4 regions of the Pseudomonas halotolerans genome follow, and region 1 is predicted to be linked to each of the others. Evidence: predicted binding sites of a transcription regulator. Region 1 holds the regulator's gene; each other region holds the start of a gene.
What was found. The regulator sigma-54, encoded in region 1, starts transcription at its own class of promoters, with help from an activator protein. The targets are predictions, from matches to a motif close to ANTGGCATNNANNTTGCTNT.
Positions count from the first base shown of each region.

Region 2: the regulator sigma-54 is predicted to act here: its motif matches at 2,625-2,644, upstream of flgB (flagellar basal body rod protein FlgB).
Region 3: the regulator sigma-54 is predicted to act here: its motif matches at 1,561-1,580, upstream of AAIS01_RS15680 (flagellar basal body rod protein FlgF).
Region 4: the regulator sigma-54 is predicted to act here: its motif matches at 2,259-2,278, upstream of AAIS01_RS24255 (pilin).

Region 1 is NZ_JBCNTJ010000013.1:92,826-97,698, forward strand. Features, by position in the region: gene ptsN (PTS IIA-like nitrogen regulatory protein PtsN) at 1-407, opposite strand, end outside; gene hpf (ribosome hibernation-promoting factor, HPF/YfiA family) at 420-728, opposite strand; gene AAIS01_RS17870 (RNA polymerase factor sigma-54) at 805-2,298, opposite strand; gene lptB (LPS export ABC transporter ATP-binding protein) at 2,462-3,187, opposite strand; gene lptA (lipopolysaccharide transport periplasmic protein LptA) at 3,187-3,735, opposite strand; gene lptC (LPS export ABC transporter periplasmic protein LptC) at 3,722-4,294, opposite strand; gene AAIS01_RS17890 (KdsC family phosphatase) at 4,302-4,826, opposite strand; gene AAIS01_RS17895 (KpsF/GutQ family sugar-phosphate isomerase) at 4,826-4,873, opposite strand, start outside.
Region 2 is NZ_JBCNTJ010000001.1:73,015-77,887, reverse strand. Features, by position in the region: gene flgA (flagellar basal body P-ring formation chaperone FlgA) at 1-441, opposite strand, end outside; gene AAIS01_RS00365 (chemotaxis protein CheV) at 520-1,446, shown strand; gene cheR (protein-glutamate O-methyltransferase CheR) at 1,500-2,327, shown strand; gene flgB (flagellar basal body rod protein FlgB) at 2,686-3,093, shown strand; gene flgC (flagellar basal body rod protein FlgC) at 3,097-3,540, shown strand; gene flgD (flagellar hook assembly protein FlgD) at 3,556-4,278, shown strand; gene flgE (flagellar hook protein FlgE) at 4,309-4,873, shown strand, end outside.
Region 3 is NZ_JBCNTJ010000010.1:163,272-168,144, forward strand. Features, by position in the region: gene flgG (flagellar basal-body rod protein FlgG) at 1-719, opposite strand, end outside; gene AAIS01_RS15680 (flagellar basal body rod protein FlgF) at 769-1,506, opposite strand; gene AAIS01_RS15685 (sigma-54-dependent transcriptional regulator) at 1,860-3,422, opposite strand; gene phhA (phenylalanine 4-monooxygenase) at 3,837-4,622, shown strand; gene AAIS01_RS15695 (4a-hydroxytetrahydrobiopterin dehydratase) at 4,722-4,873, shown strand, end outside.
Region 4 is NZ_JBCNTJ010000023.1:38,683-43,555, reverse strand. Features, by position in the region: gene AAIS01_RS24265 (type II secretion system F family protein) at 1-397, opposite strand, end outside; gene pilB (type IV-A pilus assembly ATPase PilB) at 400-2,100, opposite strand; gene AAIS01_RS24255 (pilin) at 2,325-2,747, shown strand; gene AAIS01_RS24250 (BON domain-containing protein) at 3,073-3,426, shown strand; gene AAIS01_RS24245 (DUF2845 domain-containing protein) at 3,755-4,051, opposite strand; gene AAIS01_RS24240 (DUF748 domain-containing protein) at 4,053-4,873, opposite strand, start outside.

The sequences.
Region 1 (4,873 bases):
CTGCGCAATTTCTCGCGCACTTCCTTGCGGTCCAGCATGCTGGCGATCTGGCGCAGCAGCTCAAGGTGCGCATCGGTCGCCGCTTCCGGTACCAGCAGTACAAACAGCAGGTCGACCGGTTCGCCGTCGATGGCATCGAAATCTATGGGGGCTTCAAGGTGCAGCAGCGCACTGATCGGCGCTGTACAGGCCTTGAGGCGGCAATGAGGAATGGCGATACCGTTGCCAAAGCCGGTGGAGCCCAGTTTTTCACGGGCAAACAGGGCCTCGAAGACGTCCTGCATTTCCAGACCCGGGACCTCGCGGTGGATCAGGTTGGCAATTTGTTCGAGGGCTTTCTTTTTGCTGCCACCCGGCACGTTCACCTGGGAACGGCCGGGGGTCAGGATGGATTCTAGTCGGATCATGGATTAGGGGGGTTAACGACCGGTCGCGCCCTGGAGGAGGCTCTGGGTCTTTTCCTTATGCTTTTTGAGTTGGCGATCCAGCTTGTCGGTCAGCAGGTCGATGGCGGCATACATGTCTTCATGCGCAGCGTTGGCAACCACTTCTCCGCCGGGGATATGCAACGTGGCTTCGATTTTCTGCAGCAGCTTTTCGACGTTCATCGTGACTTGCACGTTGGTGATCTTGTCGAAATGCCTCTCCAATCGTTCGAGTTTTTCGCCGATGTATTCGCGCAGAGGTTCGGTCACTTCCAGTTGGTGTCCACTGATGTTGACTTGCATACAGCTTCTCCTTCGTTGCCAGTGCATAAAGCGGCAGGCAGAAATGCCTGCCACTGGAACGCTGTGGCGTGGCCTGTTACATCAACCGCTTGCGTTCGCTCGAAGGTGCGATCCCGAGGGATTCGCGGTATTTGGCGACGGTACGGCGGGCCACCTGAATGCCTTGTGCCTCCAGTAAACCAGCGATCTTGCTGTCACTCAACGGCTTTTTCTGATTTTCCGCAGCCACCAGTTTTTTGATGATCGCACGGATGGCTGTGGACGAGCATTCACCGCCTTCGGAGGTGCTGACGTGGCTGGAGAAAAAGTATTTCAGCTCATAGATGCCCCGGGGGGTATGCATGAATTTCTGGGTGGTCACCCGCGAAATGGTCGACTCGTGCATGCCCACTGCCTCGGCAATGTCGTGCAGGACCAACGGTTTCATCGCTTCGTCGCCGTACTCCAGGAAGCCGCGCTGATGTTCGACGATCTGGGTGGCTACTTTCATCAGGGTTTCGTTGCGGCTTTGCAGGCTCTTGATGAACCAGCGCGCTTCCTGCAACTGGTTGCGCATGAAGGTGTTGTCAGCACTGGTGTCGGCACGTTTTACGAAGCCGGCGTACTGGGCGTTGACCCGCAACTTGGGCATCGAATCCTGGTTCAGTTCCACCAGCCAGCGGTCGTTGTGCTTGCGCACGATGACGTCGGGAACCACGTATTCGGGTTCGGTGGACTCGATCTGCGAGCCCGGGCGCGGGTTGAGGCTCTGGACCAGTTCGATCACCTGGCGCAGTTCATCTTCCTTGAGCTTCATGCGACGCATCAACTGGCTGTAGTCGCGACCGCCCAGCAAGTCGATGTAATCGGTGACCAGGCGCTTGGCTTCGGCCAGCCAAGGTGTCTTGGCGGGCAACTGGCGCAGTTGCAGCAACAGGCACTCGCCCAGGTTGCGGGCGCCGATGCCGGCCGGTTCGAACTGCTGAATGCGGTGCAGGACGGCTTCGATCTCATCCAGCTCGATGTCCAGTTCCGGGTCGAAAGCTTCGAGAATTTCTTCGAGCGTCTCGTCCAGGTAGCCCTGATTGTTGATGCAGTCGATCAGGGTCACGGCAATCAGACGATCGGTGTCGGACATCGGTGCCAGGTTCAGTTGCCACAGCAAGTGGCTCTGCAGGCTTTCGCCGGTGGAGGTGCGGGTAGTGAAGTCCCACTCGTCGTCATCGCTGCTGGGCAGGCTGCTGGCGCTGGTCTGGTAGACGTCTTCCCAGGCTGTATCCACGGGCAGGTCGTTAGGGATGCGTTCATTCCATTCGCCATCCTCGAGGTTGTCCACCGTCGGGGCGGTTTCCTGGTAGGACGGTTCCGGGATTTCGGTGTTGGTCTTTTGCTCGACGTTATCGGCCAGCGGATCGGTGTTGTCGAAGTCGTCGCCTTCTTCCTGGCGTTCGAGCATCGGATTGGACTCCAGGGCCTCCTGGATTTCCTGTTGCAGGTCCAGGGTCGACAATTGGAGCAGGCGGATGGCCTGTTGCAGCTGCGGTGTCATCGTCAGCTGCTGGCCCATTCTCAAGACTAGCGATGGTTTCATGGCTGGGGCTTAACACCTTATTCGCCGGCGCACATGCGCCATCCACTACAGGGCGCCGAAGCGCCAAACTTAAGCAAATTATATGCCTGAAACTGAAGTGTTTGCCTAGGGCGCCGCGTAATAAAATTAGCGACGCCGGGGCGATTGACCAGACACTTTTCGCTTACAGGCGGAATTCATGGCCCAAATACACTTCCTTGACCAGTTCATTGGCCAGGATGGTCGCGGAGTCGCCTTCGGCGATCAACTGGCCGTCATTGACGATATAGGCGGTTTCACAGATATCCAGCGTCTCGCGTACGTTATGGTCGGTGATCAATACGCCGATGCCCTTGGCCTTGAGGTGGTGGATGATCTGCTTGATATCGCCCACCGAAATCGGGTCCACGCCGGCGAATGGTTCGTCCAGCAGGATGAATTTCGGTGCGGTGGCCAGGGCGCGAGCGATTTCCACGCGGCGCCGTTCGCCACCGGACAGACTCATGCCCAGGTTGTCGCGGATGTGGCTGATGTGGAATTCCTGCAGCAGGCTTTCCAACTCCTGGCGCCGGCCGGCCTTGTCGAGTTCCTTGCGGGTCTCGAGGATCGCCATGATGTTGTCGGCAACCGACAGTTTGCGGAAGATCGATGCTTCTTGCGGCAGATAGCCGATACCGGCCTTCGCCCGGCCATGCATTGGCTGGTGGCTGACATCCAGGTCGTCGATCAGGACGCGGCCCTGATCGGCCTGGACCAGGCCGACGATCATGTAGAAACAGGTGGTCTTGCCTGCACCGTTGGGGCCGAGCAGGCCGACGATCTGGCCGCTGTCGATGGACAGGCTGACATCACGCACGACTTGACGGCTCTTGTAGCTCTTGGCCAGGTGCTGAGCTTTCAGAGTTGCCATTACTGGGCCTTCTGCTCGTCGGTTTTCTTTTTCGGCTGGATGACCATGTCGATCCGTGGACGCTGCTCGGTGACCTTGCTGCCAGTGGCACGACCGGCGCTGGCCAGCTTTTTGTTCGTGTCGTAGACGATTTTCTCGCCCTGGGTGGTGTTGCCGTCCTTGTCGATGACCTTGGCGCGATCGATCAGCACGACGCGGTCTTTGGCGGCGTGGTACTGAATGGTGACCCCATAGCCTTGAACTGGCTTGGTGTCGCCGGCGGTTTGCATCTGTTCGAAGTAGGCCAGGTTGCCCACCGAGGTCACCACGTCGATATCGCCGGACTGGGTACGAGTGATGGTCACGGTATTGCCGGTGACCTTCATCGAGCCTTGGGTGATGATCACGTCACCCTTGTAGGTGGCCACACCGTTCTTGTCGTCCAGTTGGGCATCGTCGGCCTGGATGCGGATAGGCTGGTCGCGGTCGGTCGGGAGGGCCCAGGCGCTCGCGCTTCCCAGTGCTGCGCCCAGACTGAGCAAAATAGGGAGGGTTTTAGCGAGCTTCATACTGTCCTCTTACGTTCGATAGCAGGTGTATCCTGCTTTCCTTCAAATACGCTTTCATTCCCGTGCCGGTCGATACACCACCGGCGCCGTCGATTCTAACGGGTTGCTCGGTCTGCGCATATTCTCGCTGCGGGAAGACTGTCATACGACTGCTGGTAATGATGGTGGTGCGGTTTTTCTCATCGGTCCGGGCGATGCGTACGGAGTCAATCAACTCTACCTCGGTCCCGTCGGGATTGACTTCGGCGCGCTCGCTTTGCACGTGCCACGGAAACTCGGTGCCCCTGAAGATGTTCAGGTCTGGCTTGGTGACCAGTGTGATCTCGCTGGCCTTGAGGTGGTCGACCTTGTCGGACGTCATTTCATACTGCACTTTGCCATCGGGCAGGTATTGCAAGGTATGCGTGTTGGTCGCATACCAGTCGATATCATTTTCCTGGACCTTGACCGCGGGGCGGTCGAGAAAGCGTTCAGGGCTGATGTTCCAATAGCCCACCGCCGCGAAAATCGCTGCGATGCAACCGAACACCACGATGGTGCGAATTTTCTTGCTTAGCATAAATGGCTCACAGGTACGCGGCGTTGGCCGCTTCAAGACGGCCTTGGGCGCGCAAGATCAGTTCACAGAATTCACGGGCGGCGCCTTCGCCACCCCGTGCCGTGGTGATGCCGTGGGCGTGCTCACGCACGAAGCCGGCCGCGTTGGCCACCGCCATGCCCAGGCCGACCCGACGAATCACCGGCAGGTCCGGCAGGTCGTCACCGAGGTAGGCGACCTGTTCATAGCTTAGGTTGAGTTGGCCCAGAAGCTCGTCCAGCACCACCAGTTTATCTTCGCGTCCCTGATAAAGGTGGGGAATACCGAGGTTCTTTGCGCGCCGCTCGACCACCGGGGTCTTGCGGCCGCTGATGATGGCGGTCTGCACGCCGGCGGCCATCAGCATCTTGATGCCTTGGCCGTCGAGGGTGTTGAAGGTCTTGAATTCGCTGCCGTCTTCGAGGAAATAAAGACGGCCGTCAGTCAGAACACCATCGACGTCGAACACGGCGAGCTTGATGTTCTTGCCTCGCAGCAGCAGATCGGTAGTCATCACATTACTCCAGCGCGCAGCAGGTCGGAGAGGTTGAAGGCGCCGAT
Region 2 (4,873 bases), on a different contig from region 1:
CTGAGGCTCGACGATCCCGGCCCGCTTGAGCGGACGGGTGGTGGTGACGATTTCGCGAAACAGGCGCACTTGAGCGGGCACGAACACCGTCCAGGGCGCGGCGCTGTCGCAACGCAGCTTCACCGTGACCCGACCCAATGGTCTGGCCGGGCTCTCCAGAGACGCAGTCAATTCCTTGTCGCACATGGGCATGCGCAGGCGCGGGTCGAGCTGGTTGACTTCGATTTCGTAGCGACCTTCGGTTTGACTGGTTGCCAGGTAGTCTTCTACGGTGAATTCAAGAAAGCCCTGAGTGACGCCGATAAGGAGATCAGGCAAGGTAACCGGAACAGCACCAACGGCAGGGCCGCCCAAAGCGAGCAGGCAGGCAGCCAACAGTGCACCGAGCCAGTGGCGGCAGTGAGTGGTCAGGCGTCGAAAAAATGTCGTTTGTGCGTTCATGCCGGTTCAATAGCAAGCCCCGTGCCGTTTAGTGATGAATGCGCGTCGGACACATTAGCGTTAGGTAGGAGTCAGGGCATGGCGGGAGTAATGGATTCGGTAAACCAGCGCACTCAACTGGTCGGTCAGAATCGCCTGGAGCTGTTGTTGTTCCGTCTCGACGGGCAACAGATGTACGGGATCAACGTATTCAAGGTTCGCGAGGTGCTCCAATGCCCGAAGCTGACCCTGATGCCCAAGTCCAGCCCCGTCGTGTGCGGTGTGGCCAATATCCGCGGAGCAACCATCCCGATTCTTGATCTGGCGATGGCCACCGGTTCGGGGCGGCTGCTGGATCAGAGCAATCCGTTCGTGATCATCACCGAGTACAACACCAAGACCCAGGGTTTCCTGGTGCGCTCGGTGGAGCGCATCGTCAACATGAACTGGGAGGAGATCCATCCGCCGCCCAAGGGCACCGGTCGCGATCACTACCTCACGGCGGTGACCCGGGTCGATAACCAGTTGGTGGAAATCATCGACGTGGAGAAAATCCTCGCCGAAGTGGCACCGACCCCGGAAACGATTTCCGTGGGGGTGATCGACGCCGAAACCCAGCACAAGGCGATTTCACTGCGTGTCCTGACGGTCGATGATTCTTCGGTGGCACGTAAGCAGGTGACCCGTTGTCTACAAACGGTCGGTGTCGAAGTGGTAGCGTTGAACGACGGACGCCAGGCCCTGGATTACCTGCGCAAGCTGGTGGATGAGGGCAAGAAGCCGGAAGAGGAGTTTCTGATGATGATCTCCGACATTGAAATGCCGGAGATGGACGGGTACACCCTGACCTCGGAAATCCGTAACGACCCGCGCATGCAAAAGCTGCATATTGTCTTGCACACCTCGTTGTCCGGTGTTTTCAACCAGGCGATGGTCAAGAAGGTGGGGGCCGATGATTTCCTGGCCAAGTTCCGGCCCGATGACCTGGCTTCCCGGGTGGTCGAGCGCATCAAGGCAGCAGAATAAAGGTCGGGCGCGTTGTGCGCCCGGCAAATCAACACGATGAAAGAGGCGGTATTTTGTCTACGGGTAATTTGGATTTCGAACAGTTCCGGGTCTTCCTGGAAAAAGCCTGTGGCATTTTGCTTGGTGAAAACAAGCAATACCTGGTGTCGAGCCGTCTCAATAAATTGATGGAACAGCAGGGCCTGAAATCGTTGGGCGAACTGGTCCAGCGCATCCAGACCCAGCCACGCAGTGGGTTGCGCGAGATGGTGGTGGATGCCATGACCACCAACGAAACCCTGTGGTTTCGCGACACCTATCCGTTCGAGGTGTTGAAGAACAGGGTGCTGCCGGCGGCCATCAAGGCCAGTCCGGGGCAACGCTTGCGGATCTGGTCGGCGGCCTGCTCGTCGGGTCAGGAACCCTATTCGCTGTCGATGTCCATCGATGAGTTCGAGCGGACCAACATCGGCCAGTTGAAAGGAGGCGTGCAAATCGTTGCCACCGATTTGTCCGGGACGATGCTCAATAACTGCAAGACCGGTGAGTACGACAGCCTGGCCATCGGTCGCGGCCTGTCGCCTGATCGCCTGCAACGCTACTTCGACCCCAAAGGGCCGGGGCGCTGGGTGGTCAAGGCACCGATCAAGAACCGCGTGGAGTTCCGTTCGTTCAACCTGCTGGACAGCTACGCCAGCCTGGGCAAGTTCGACATCGTGTTCTGCCGCAACGTGCTGATCTACTTCTCTGCCGAAGTGAAAAAAGACATCCTGCTGCGCATCCACAGCACGCTCAAACCGGGCGGCTACCTGTTCCTCGGCGCCTCCGAGGCACTGAACGGTTTGCCGGACCATTACCAGATGGTGCAGTGCAGCCCGGGGATCATCTATCAGGCGAAGTGATTCGCTCGGGTTGTCATAAAAACGGGAGTCCTCAGGGGCTCCCTTTTTTATACCTGCCAATTTCCTCCCCACCACCACTGTCCCTGTGGGAGCGGGCTTGCTCGCGAATGCGGTGTGACAGTGACATTTATTTCGACTGATACACCGCCTTCGCGAGCAAGCCCGCTCCCACAATTTGAGTGTCATTTGCCCTTGAGAAGCGGCAGAAAAGCGGCAGCCAGCGGAAACCGATTGCCGCTTTTCTGGCATTGCCGCCTTGCCGATGCCCGCAAAGCCCCGGTTTATGGGGTTTTTGAAAGTGGCACGACGCTTGCTATGTTCATCGTACGTAAATTCTGGTCACCCGAAGGTTTCCAACATGAGCATCAGTTTCGATAAAGCGCTCGGCATCCACGAAAAGGCTTTGAGCTTCCGCGCCCAGCGTGCCGAAGTCCTGGCCAACAACATCGCCAACGCCGATACCCCGAACTTCAAGGCTCGGGACCTGGACTTCTCCAAAGTGCTCGCCGAGCAGAATGAGAAGACCAAGAACGGCCACTTCGCCCTGAACATGACCAACAGCCGTCATATCGAAGCCGAAGGCCTGGGCAATGGCGATGAATCGCTGATGTACCGCACGCCGATGCAGCCTTCGATCGACCAGAACACCGTGGACGCCCAACTGGAACAGTCCAACTACACGGAAAACTCCGTGAACTTCCAGGCCAGCTTCACCCTGCTCAATAGCAAATTCAAAGGGCTGGTATCGGCCCTGCGCGGAGAGTAAGTCATGTCGATTGCGAGCGTATTCAACATTGCCGGCAGCGCCATGAGTGCCCAGACCACGCGTCTGAACACCGTTGCCAGTAACATCGCCAACGCCGAAACCGTTTCGTCGAGCATCGACCAGACCTACCGTGCCCGTCACCCGGTGTTCGCCACCATGTTCCAGGGCGGCCAGTCTGGCGGCAGCGACTCGCTGTTCCAGGAGCAGGATGCCGCGGGCCAGGGCGTACAGGTGCTGGGTGTGGTCGAAGACCAGAGCAACCTCGACGCGCGCTACGAGCCGAACCATCCGGCCGCCGACGCCAAGGGCTACGTCTATTACCCGAACGTCAACGTCGTTGAAGAAATGGCCGACATGATTTCCGCCAGTCGTTCGTTCCAGACCAACGTCGAAATGATGAACACCGCCAAAACCATGATGCAGAAGGTCCTGACCCTCGGTCAGTGATAAGGGGCGAGTCACATGAGCGTCACCAACACTACCAGTGGTTTGAGCCTAAACGAGATTCTGGCCAACTCCTCGGTCAAGACCAACACCACCACCGATGGGCTGGGGGCGGCAACGAACGCAGCTACCGGCTCCCAGGAGCTGGGCAAGGATGCGTTCCTGCAACTGCTGGTCACCCAGCTGAAAAACCAGAACCCGTTGGAGCCGCAGGATAACGGCGAGTTCGTTGCCCAGTTGGCGCAGTTCAGCAGCCTGGAAGGCATCACCACGCTTAACGAGACCGTCAGTGGTATTGCCGGCAACTACAACTCGTCCCAGGCCCTGCAAGCCTCGTCCCTGGTGGGCCGTTCGGTCATCGCCCCGGGTGACAAGGCGGTGGTCGATACCTCCAAGAGCCTTAACGGCACGGTGGTGGTACCGGCCTCGGTGTCCTCGCTCGCGATCAAGATCGCGGACAAGGACGGCAAGACCGTCCGTACGATCGAGCTGGGTAGCCAGAATGCTGGTAACTCGGCCTTCATTTGGGATGGCAAGAACGATGCGGGCACCACCGTTGAGTCGGGCACTTACACCTTCACCGCTTCGACCACTATCGATGACAAACCCGTGTCGCTGATCACCAACCTGCCGGCGACCGTCAGCAGCGTGACGATCAGCCAGACGGGCGGTGAGCTGATGCTCAATCTCGCCGGGCTGGGCAGCATCGCCCTGTCCAAAGTACAAACTATTGGTATGTAGAGCCGACTAAACCGGCAAAAGGAGTGCAACATGTCTTTCAACATCGGCCTTAGCGGTCTCTATGCAGCCAACAAGCACCTGGACGTAACCGGCAACAACATCGCCAACGTGGCGACCACCGGTTTCAAATCGTCCCGTGCGGAATTCGAAGACGTCTACTCAGCTACCAGGCTGGGCAGTGGCAGCAAGACCGTCGGCAACGGCGTGCGCCTGGCCAACGTCTCCCAGCAGTTCAGCCAGGGTGACGTCAACAACACCGGCAACGTACTGGACATGGGCATCCAGGGTTCCGGTTTCTTTGTCCTGAGCAACGACGGCTCCCTGAGCTACACCCGTGCCGGTACGTTCAAGACCGACAAGGATGGCTTCGTCACCAACAGCGATGGTACTGCGCGTTTGCAGGGCTATGGCGTGGATGCCAATGGCAACATCCTCAACGGTATTTTGACCGACTTGCGCATTGACACTTCCAACTTGCCGCCGCAAGCGACCAGCCTGGTTTCGTCGACGATCAACCTGAATTCGACAGCAACGCCGATTTCACAGGCGGCGCCCTACGTACTCGATCCAACCGATACCGCTACGTTCACTAAGC
Region 3 (4,873 bases), on a different contig from region 1:
TAGGCGCGCTGGGTGGTGATCATGTTGACCATCTCCTCCACGGTGCTCACGTTGGACGTTTCCAGGGTGTTCTGCAGCGTGGTACCGAAGCCGTTCAGGCCTGGCGTGCCGACTTGTGGCGCGCCGCTGGCCGCGGTTTCCAGGAACAGGTTGTTACCCACCGCTTGCAGGCCGGCCGGGTTGATGAAGTCGGCCGTCTGCAGGTTGCCGATCACCTGGGAGGCAGGGTTGCCCGCTACAGTGATGGACACGGTGCCGTCGCGGCCCACGGTGAAGGTCTGGGCATCGTTGGGAATGACGATGGCCGGCTCCAGGGCGAAACCGCTGGCATTGACGATCTGGCCGTTGGAATCGAGGTGGAACGTACCGTCACGGGTGTAGGACGTGGTGCCATCGGGTTGCAGGATCTGGAAGAAACCGCGACCGTCGATGGCCATGTCCAGCGGCTGCTCGGTGGTTTGCAGGCTGCCGGCGTTGAAGTTTTTCTGAGTGCCGACGATACGCACACCGGTACCCACTTGCAGGCCCGACGGCAGTTCGCTGTCCTGGGTCGATTGGGCGCCTGGCTGGCGTTTGACCTGGTACAGCAGGTCCTGAAACTCGGCGCGATCACGCTTGAAACCCGTGGTCGACACGTTCGCCAGGTTGTTGGAAATAGTAGAAAGGTTGGTGTCCTGGGCGGACAGACCTGTTTTGGCAACCCAAAGAGCCGGAAGCATTCGATTCTCCTCGTACGCCTGTTTTTCGGCGCGACGCTGTAATTAATGATTAGATCTGCAAGACCCGAGCCATGGCTTCGTCGCCTTCTTTGGCGGTGTTCATCATCTTGACGTGAAGCTCGAACTGCTTGGCCAGGGCCAGCACCGACGTCATCTCGTCCACGGCATTGACGTTGCTCGCTTCCTGGAACCCCGACACCAACTGCACGTTGGCATCAATGACAGCCGGCTGGCCGTCCTTGGTACGGATGGTGCCGTCCAGGCCCTTGGTCATGTTGCGAAGATCCGGGTTGACCAGCTTGATGCGGTCGACTTCAGCCATCACGCGCGGGCCTTCGCCCATGGCGCGGATGCTGATGGTGCCGTCCTGGCCGATCTCGATTTTCTGCTCTGGCGGCACGGCGATCGGACCACCGTTGCCCATTACCGGCATACCGTTGCCGGCCCGCAGCACGCCCAGGGCGTCAACGTTGAGGCTGCCGGTGCGCACGTAGCTTTCACCGCCTTCAGGGTTCTGCACAGCCATCCAGCCCGGCCCGCTGACTGCCACGTCGAGGTCACGGCCGGTTTCCACCAGCGCGCCAGGGGTGAAGTCGGTGGCGGGACGCTCGGACATGGCAAATGCCCGCGCCGGAAAGCTGTCACCAAACACTGGCATCGAACGGGCCTGCTCCAGGTCTTTCTGAAAACCGTTGGTGGAGATGTTCGCCAGGTTGTTGGCATGGGCCCGCTGCGCCAGTGCGTTCTGGCTGGCGCCGGTCATTGCCACATAAAGGTACTTGTCCACAGTCGTTCCTCTGCATGCCGGACGTTTGCCGTCCACTGCTGTACTGCTGAGCACTAAGCAATTTGCAGACCAACTTTTTTCTGGCGCCGTAGAGCCGCACAAACAAAGGGTTTGCGGGTTCTTGAAGGGATTTAGGGAAATGTATCGAAGACGAAAAACCGGCGGTGTCATGCCGCTGCAAGGCAAAGGATGACCGGATGGGCAGGCTCACGAATACTTGTGGCGAGGGGATTTATCCCCGCTGGGCTGCGAAGCGGCCCCAAACTGTGCCTGCTTGCGCGGTGTGTCAGACAGGATATCGGGGGCCGCTTCGCGCCCCAGCGGGGATAAATCCCCTCGCCACAAATAACGGATTACATCCCAGGTTCCTTACCGACCTCATACTCACGCAACTTATTGGCGATGGTGGTATGGGAAACCCCCAGCCGCTTGCCCAGTTGTCGGCTGCTGGGGTGTTCGGAGTACAGCCGCTCAAGCACGGCTTTCTCGAATCGCCCGACGATGTCGTCCAGTCCGCCCTCCAGGGAAAAGTCCCCCAGGGGCTGACGCACGCCGTAGTCCGGCAGGCGGATATGCTCGGCTTTCACCGTTGCGCCATCACACAGGGAAACAGCCTGGAACAGCACGTTTTCCAACTGACGGACGTTGCCCGGCCAGTGATAGTGGCTGAGGCGGTCCATCGCCGCCGGCGCCAGTTTAGGCAATGGACAGCCAATCTGCCGACTGGCCTGATCAAGGAAATGCTCCACCAGCGGGGTCAGGCCGTCGAGGCACTCGCGCAATGGCGGGATATGCAGCGAAAGAACGTTCAAGCGGTGGTACAGATCCTGACGGAATTCCCCTCGGGCGCAGAGTTCGGACAAATCCACCTGGGTCGCACAGATCACCCTGACATCCAGGTACACCTCTTCATCGCTGCCGACACGACGGAAGCAACCGTCCTGCAAAAAGCGTAGCAATTTCACTTGCAGGCGCGGGCTCATTTCCCCCACTCCGTCGAGGAATAACGTGCCTCCGGCGGTCAGCTCGAGCAACCCGAGCTTGCCTTCGGCCCGGGCGCCCTCGAAAGCACCGGGGCCGTAGCCGAACAGTTCAGTCTCGGCCATGGATTCCGGCAACCCCGCGCAATTGAGCGCCATCAACGGAGACTGCCCGCGCGGACTCGCCAGGTGACAAGCGCGAGCCAGCAACTCCTTGCCGGTACCCGTTTCGCCTTCTATCAGCAGCGGCGCATCCAACGGCGCCATGCGCCGGGCCTCGCGCACCACCGCAGCCATCACCTTGGAACTCTGAAAGATACTGTCGAAGCCACGCAGCTCCTGTTTACGCACGTTATAAATGCGCTCGCCGACCCGGTCCGCCCGATGCAGCGTCAGCACCGCACCGGCCATGGCCTCGCTGTCGTCATGCTCCGATTGCAGCGGCGCGATGTCCGCCAGAAACACATCCCCCCTGACCTTGACTCGCAAGCCGTTGATGCGAGACTGATTGGCGCGCACCAGCTCCGGCAGGTCAAAATCCTCGGCGTACCGGGACAGGGGGATTCCTGGCACTTCGTCCACTCGCACCCCGAGCAACTGCGCCGCTGCCCGGTTGGCGGCGACGATGGAGCCTGCCATGTCGATGGACAGCACCGGAAATTCCAGGGCGCCGAGCAGCGCGTTGAGCTCCATGTGCCGGCGCTCACTGGGCATCAACCCGACGCGCTTGACGCCGAAGACCCCGGCAATGCCTTCGAATTTCGGACGCAGCGCCTGAAACTGGATGTTGATCAGATTCGGGCAGTGCAGATAAATCGCATTGCCGTGCTCACCGCCCACTTCCCCGCGGGCGACGTTGATGCCGTACTCCACCAGCAGGTTGAGAATGTCCCGCAGGATGCCGATGCGGTTCTGGCAATGGACTTTGATGCGCATAAAAAGACCCGATGTGGATTAGGAATTCGTGGCGAGGGCACTCGCTCCCGCTTGTAGGAGCTACCGAGCGAAGCGAGGCTGCGATCTTTTCCAAAACACTTGAGCCCCAAAAGATCGCAGCCTTCGGCACAGCCCCCAGCGGGAGCAAGCTCCCCGCCCAGAGATTTTCTGCAGTGGCGCGCAAATAGTCGTCAAGATTATGTGACAGTTGTAGGCCGATTCCCACTCGAAAACCTCCAGCATATCGCCACGCCAGCCGATACGTAACGAAAACTTTACGATATTAGCCTTTATTGAAAACTGATCTCTCTATCTCGCCGCTGCGCCGACGCCTGCTTCGGGTTATCTCTAATGCATCGCTGGACATAACAACAAACAAGCCGTCCCCCAGAGGGAAATCAGCAGGAGAGCAGCATGAAGCAGACGCAGTACGTGGCCCGCGAGCCCGATGCGCAAGGTTTTATCCACTACACCGCTGAGGAACATGCGGTGTGGAATACGCTGATCACCCGCCAGCTCAAAGTCATTGAAGGCCGTGCGTGCCAGGAGTACCTGGACGGTATCGACAAGCTGGGCCTGCCCCACGACCGTATTCCGCAATTGGGTGAAATCAACAAGGTGTTGGGCGAAACCACCGGCTGGCAAGTCGCCCGGGTACCGGCGCTGATCCCCTTCCAGACCTTTTTTGAATTGCTCGCCAGCAAACAGTTTCCGGTCGCGACGTTTATTCGTACCCGCGAAGAACTGGATTACCTGCAAGAGCCGGACATTTTCCACGAGATCTTTGGTCACTGCCCGCTGCTGACCAACCCCTGGTTTGCCGAATTTACCCACACCTACGGCAAACTCGGCCTGCAGGCGTCCAAGGAAGAACGCGTCTACCTGGCGCGCCTGTACTGGATGACCATTGAGTTCGGCCTGGTGCAAACCCCGCAAGGCCGGCGCATCTACGGTGGCGGCATCCTGTCTTCGCCCAAAGAAACCGTTTACTGCTTGTCGGACGAGCCGGAGCATCAAGCCTTCGATCCGCTGGAAGCCATGCGCACGCCCTATCGCATCGACATCCTGCAGCCGGTGTATTTCGTGCTCCCCGAGCTCAAGCGACTGTTCGACCTGGCCCACGAAGACATCATGGGCATGGTCAAGCGCGGTCGCGAACTGGGCTTGCACGCCCCGAAATTTCCCCCAAAAGCTGCGTGAACCGCGTCTTTTAATCTCAATTGAGTCTGTTGCACAACGCGGCTTTGCTTTAGCGTGGGTGCATCGACGTTTTTCAAATATTCGATACAGGAACACACCATGAACACTCTGAACCAAGCCCATTGCGAAGCCTGCCGCGCCGACGCTCCACACGTCAGCGACGAAGAACTGCCGGTACTGATCAAGCAGATCCCGGACTGGAACATCGAAGTGCGCGACGGCGTGATGCAACTGGAAAAAGTCTTCCTGTT
Region 4 (4,873 bases), on a different contig from region 1:
ACAGTTCGTCGAAGTATTGCGGGCTCTTGCGCAACGACGCGGCGAAGCTGTTGCCGGCGGCGACTTCCTGTTTCACCTCGTCCACCAGCTTGCGCATGTTGGCGTTGTCGAAGCCTTCGCCAATGATGTCGAACGCCTGCAACAAGGGCACGCCGGCCTTGAGCATGGTCGCCATCTGCCGGGTGAACAGGGCGATATCCAACGGCTTGATACGCTTGCCCTTGCTGAATATCGAGGTGGACTTCTTGCGTACCTTGCCCGGATTGATGCCCTGCTTGCGCAACTGGGCCTTGACCAGGGCCGGGCTCTGGCCGGTCAGCTCTCCGGTCATTTTTGCGCCCTTGCGGTCTTTGCCTTCCCACGCGTAGACGTCGGTTTTTATTGCCTTGACCGCCATGTTCAATCCTTGGTGACCCGGTTGATTTCTTCGAGGCTGGTGATGCCTTGCATCGCTTTGAGCAGTCCCGAGGCGCGCAGGTCATTAAAACCGTCCTTACGCATTTGCAGGTCGATTTCCAACGAGTTGCCCTCGGCCATGATCAGCCGTTGCAGCTCGGGCGTATTCCTCACCACTTCGTAAACCCCCACGCGCCCCTTGTAGCCGTTGTTGCACTGTTCGCAACCGACCGGCTCATAGATCGTGAAGGCGCCGATGCGTTCCCGGGGGAAGCCTTCCTTGAGCAGGGTTTCTTCGGGAATCTCGATGGCCCTTTTGCAATGCGGGCACAACTTGCGCGCCAGCCGCTGGGCGATGATCAGGTGGACCGCCGTGGCGATGTTGAAGCCGGGAATACCCATGTTGTGCAGACGGATCAGGGTTTCGGCGGCGCTGTTGGTGTGCAGCGTGGAAAGCACCAGGTGACCGGTCTGCGCGGCCTTGATGGCGATTTCGGCGGTTTCCAGGTCGCGGATCTCGCCCACCATGATCACGTCCGGGTCCTGACGCAGGAACGAACGCAGGGCCTGGGCGAAATCCAGACCCTGGCGGGGATTCACGTTGACCTGGTTGATGCCCTCCATGTTGATTTCCACCGGGTCCTCAGCGGTGGAAATATTGATGTCCACGGTGTTGAGGATATTCAGCCCGGTATAGAGCGACACGGTTTTGCCAGAGCCGGTGGGCCCGGTGACCAGGATCAGCCCTTGCGGTTGTTTGAGAGCGGCCATGTACAACTCTTTCTGGTCCGGCTCGTAGCCCAGGGCATCGATGCCCATCTGCGCACTGGAGGGGTCGAGGATCCGGATCACCACTTTTTCGCCCCAGAGCGTGGGCAGGGTGTTGACCCGGAAGTCGATGGACTTGTTTTTTGACAGGCGCATTTTCAGGCGCCCGTCCTGGGGTTTGCGCCGCTCGGAAATATCGAGGCTGGCCATGACCTTCAGGCGCGCGGCGATGCGGGTGGCCAGTTGGATCGGCGGGCGGGCCACCTCTCGCAGCATGCCGTCGGTACGCACTCGCACCCGGTAGATTTTTTCATAGGGCTCAAAGTGCAGGTCAGAGGAGCCGCCTTTGATCGCGTCCAGCAGCATCTTGTTGACGAACCGCACCACCGGCGCGTCGTCGGTGTCCTGGCCGGCGATGGAGTCCTGCTTGTGATCATCGATCGACTCGATGTCCAGGCCGTCGAGGTCGACATCGCCCATGCCTTCCAGGCCAGTGCTGGAAGATTCGAAAAACTTTTCGATAGCGTCGCTGAGCTTGTCGTCCTCCACCAGGATGGCTTCGGTGGTCAGGCCGGTGCTGAACTGAATGTCATTGATGGCCTGGTGGTTGGTGGGGTCGGAGATGCCCACGAACAGTTTGTTGCCACGTCGCCACAGCGGCAGGGCGTGATGCTGGCGCACCAGTTTTTCGCTGACCAGGCCGCTGGGTTGGGTTTCCTTGTCCAGGCTGTTGAGGTCCAGCAGGGCCACGCCGAAATGCTCCGAGGCAATTTCCGCTACCTGGCGGCTCTGGACCAGTTTGTTCTGCACCAGGTAACTGACCAGGGGCATGCGACTGCTTTGGGCCTGTTGGTACGCCTGGTGCGCACTTTGCTCGGTGATCAGTTCGGCCAGTACCAATTGCTTGGCCAGACCGCTTAAGGCGATGTCATTCATGGGAATTCCAGACGCGGACAGTTCATGACTTATAGCCTAGTCAAGCATCCAGACCAAACCAGCGAGGCGCAGTGACAAAAAACGTCAGATAGTGCGGTTGTTGGGGTAGGACATAGCGGTGCTGCGGGTCGAAGTCCCCTGCCAGCGGGTGCGACAGGGTTGGCACATGCCATGCATTGGTCTCTACAAGTCATGAGATTCCACCTCATGCTATGGAGATATCTATGAATAAGCAGAAGGGCTTTACGCTGATCGAGTTGCTGATCGTTGTGGCGATCATCGGCATTCTGGCGACGTTTGCGTTGCCGCAGTATTCCAAATATCAAGCGCGGGCCAAGGCTACGGCGGGGCTGGCGGAAATTTCGGCACTGAAGGTGCCATATGAAGACGCCATGAATCAAGGGACCGATCCCTCGGAGGCTAATATGAACATTACGTCTCCTACCAGTAATTGCACCATTGCGATCACCGGTACCGCCGCAGCGGGAGCAGGTACCATCGTTTGTACCCTTGCGAACGCTCCTGCTGCCGTGGCAGGTAAGACGATCACTCTTTCTCGCACAGCTACCGGCGCTTGGACGTGCGTTTCTAACGCTGACCAAGAATACTTGCCGGCCGGTTGTACGGGCGCTGCTGCCGCGGGTTGATAAAGTGGTTTGAGCCGACCCGACCCCGCTGCAAAACAGCGGGGTTTTTATTCGCCCGACCTGCCCGTAGCGAGTGATTGACAGGGGGCGGAATAAAAGCCCAACAATTCAGCGGTTTAGCGGACAGCCGAAAACCCGCAACTTGCATGTCCAAAATCAGCGGGCCATGCATTTTGCATGATTGTGAAAATTGCTGTTTCGCTTAACTGATTGATTTAAAACGAATTAATTCGCAGCGCAAAACTGGCACAGCCTTCGCACTACTCCTGTTAACCCTGCCGGGAAACACCTCCGGCAGTTTTTGAGAAAAACAGGAGTTACTCGTATGAAGAAGTTCGCTATCACTGCCGCAGCTGCCACCGCCCTGACTCTGACCATGGCTAGCGCTTTCGCCGAGACCACTCAAGCAACTCAGGCGCCAATGATGCTGGCTGCTGGTGAAGTGACAGAGGCTAAGGAAGACGTTTCTGATACCTGGATCACCACCAAGGTCAAAGCCGATCTGGTCACTGAAAAAGGCATCCCAGGTTCCGATATCAAGGTAGAAACCAATAAAGGCGTAGTGTCGCTGTCGTCGACTGCCGTCCTGAGCGACGCGCAAAAAGACACCGCCGTGGCGATCACCAAGAAAATCAAAGGCGTTAGAGACGTTTCGGCTGATGGCCTGAAATCCGAGTAAGACTCAAGACTTCTCGCCTGGACCGGGAGAAGGCGCGGCAAGCGGGCTGAGACATACGTTTGCCGTTGCTTTGGAGTTCATGCGAAAGGCCACACGGACGTGGCCATTACAGGCCCCCGGCATTCGTGCCGGGGGCCTGTTCTATTGCGCGATGGAAAAGTATTCAGGGATCAGCCTGGGAAATCGGGTGCCCCTTTTCGCGAGCAAGCCCGCTCCCACAATGGATCGCATTCTTCCTCACGAAACTCGGTCCACTGTGGGAGCGGGCTTGCTCGCGAAGGCGGCAGGACATTCAACACACATGCCTGCCGATTGTGCAGTGGCCCGCTCAGCGCCCCCGCTTGCTGGTGATCTGCACCAACCGGTTACCTTTGAAACGCAAATACTGGTACATGCCGTTGTTGGGGCCGTAGGTCCATTCTTCCACCGGGTATTCTTCCCGGCGATTGACGCTGCGCTCGTAGCCCAAGTCATCCCGCGCCGCGGGTTGCCCGCATTTTTGCAGCACTTCTCCGGAACGGTCACCGACGCTGATCAACTGGCTGCCACAACGCAATGTATCGGCCGCTGACGCCTGGCCGCTGGCAAGTAGCAAGACCAGACTCAGTCCATACAGACGTTTCATCTTATTCGGCATCCAGATGCATGGGGGTGATCACGCGCCCGTCGCTTTCGGCCTGAGCGAGGCTGGCGTCGATGAAATACACGCGGTCATCGGCCAATTGCCCTTTGTCCACCAGGAAGTCCTTGATGCTGCTGGCGCGCTCCTGTCCCAGTTGACGCAACAACACTTCGTTGCCACTCCAGAACTTAATCACGCCTTCGCGCAGTTTTTCCGTGCGTGCCTTTTTATCCAGTTGCGTCCATTCCGCCGGTGGCTGGGTCTTGAGACGGGTGCGATAGATGCCTTCGAGCAGCGGGGCCTTTTCATCCTCGGGCACCTCCAGCAGCGAGGCCTTGGCCGGGACTTTGTCGCCCCGGCGCTGCAGCATCTTGTAGTAGTTGTACTGGTATTCACGTTCCAGACGCTGGGCGGCGAGCAGCGGACCGTCGCTGCTTTGGGCGGCGGTGCCTTCGATCTCCAGGCGTAGCTCAGGACGTTTGCCGAGGGCCTCGGACAACTTGAGCAGCGTGCCTTCGTTTTCCGGGTTCAGTTCGCTTGAGCCCGGGGCAAATGACACGCTGCCCAAGTCTTGCGAGCTGCCACCGGCCACCAGCCCACCGATGAGTTTGAATGGCGCCTGGGCGGCCCGTACTACCAGATTACGCAGGGTTTGCCAGACAATCGGCATCACGCTGAATTGCGGGTCATTGAGGTCGCCGGAAACCGGCAGCTCGATGGAAATCCTGCCTTCGGAGTCCTTCAGCAGCGCGACGGCCAGTTTGAGCGGCAGGCTCACGGCGTCCGGGCTGTCGACCTTTTCCCCCAACTGCAGTTGCTCGACCA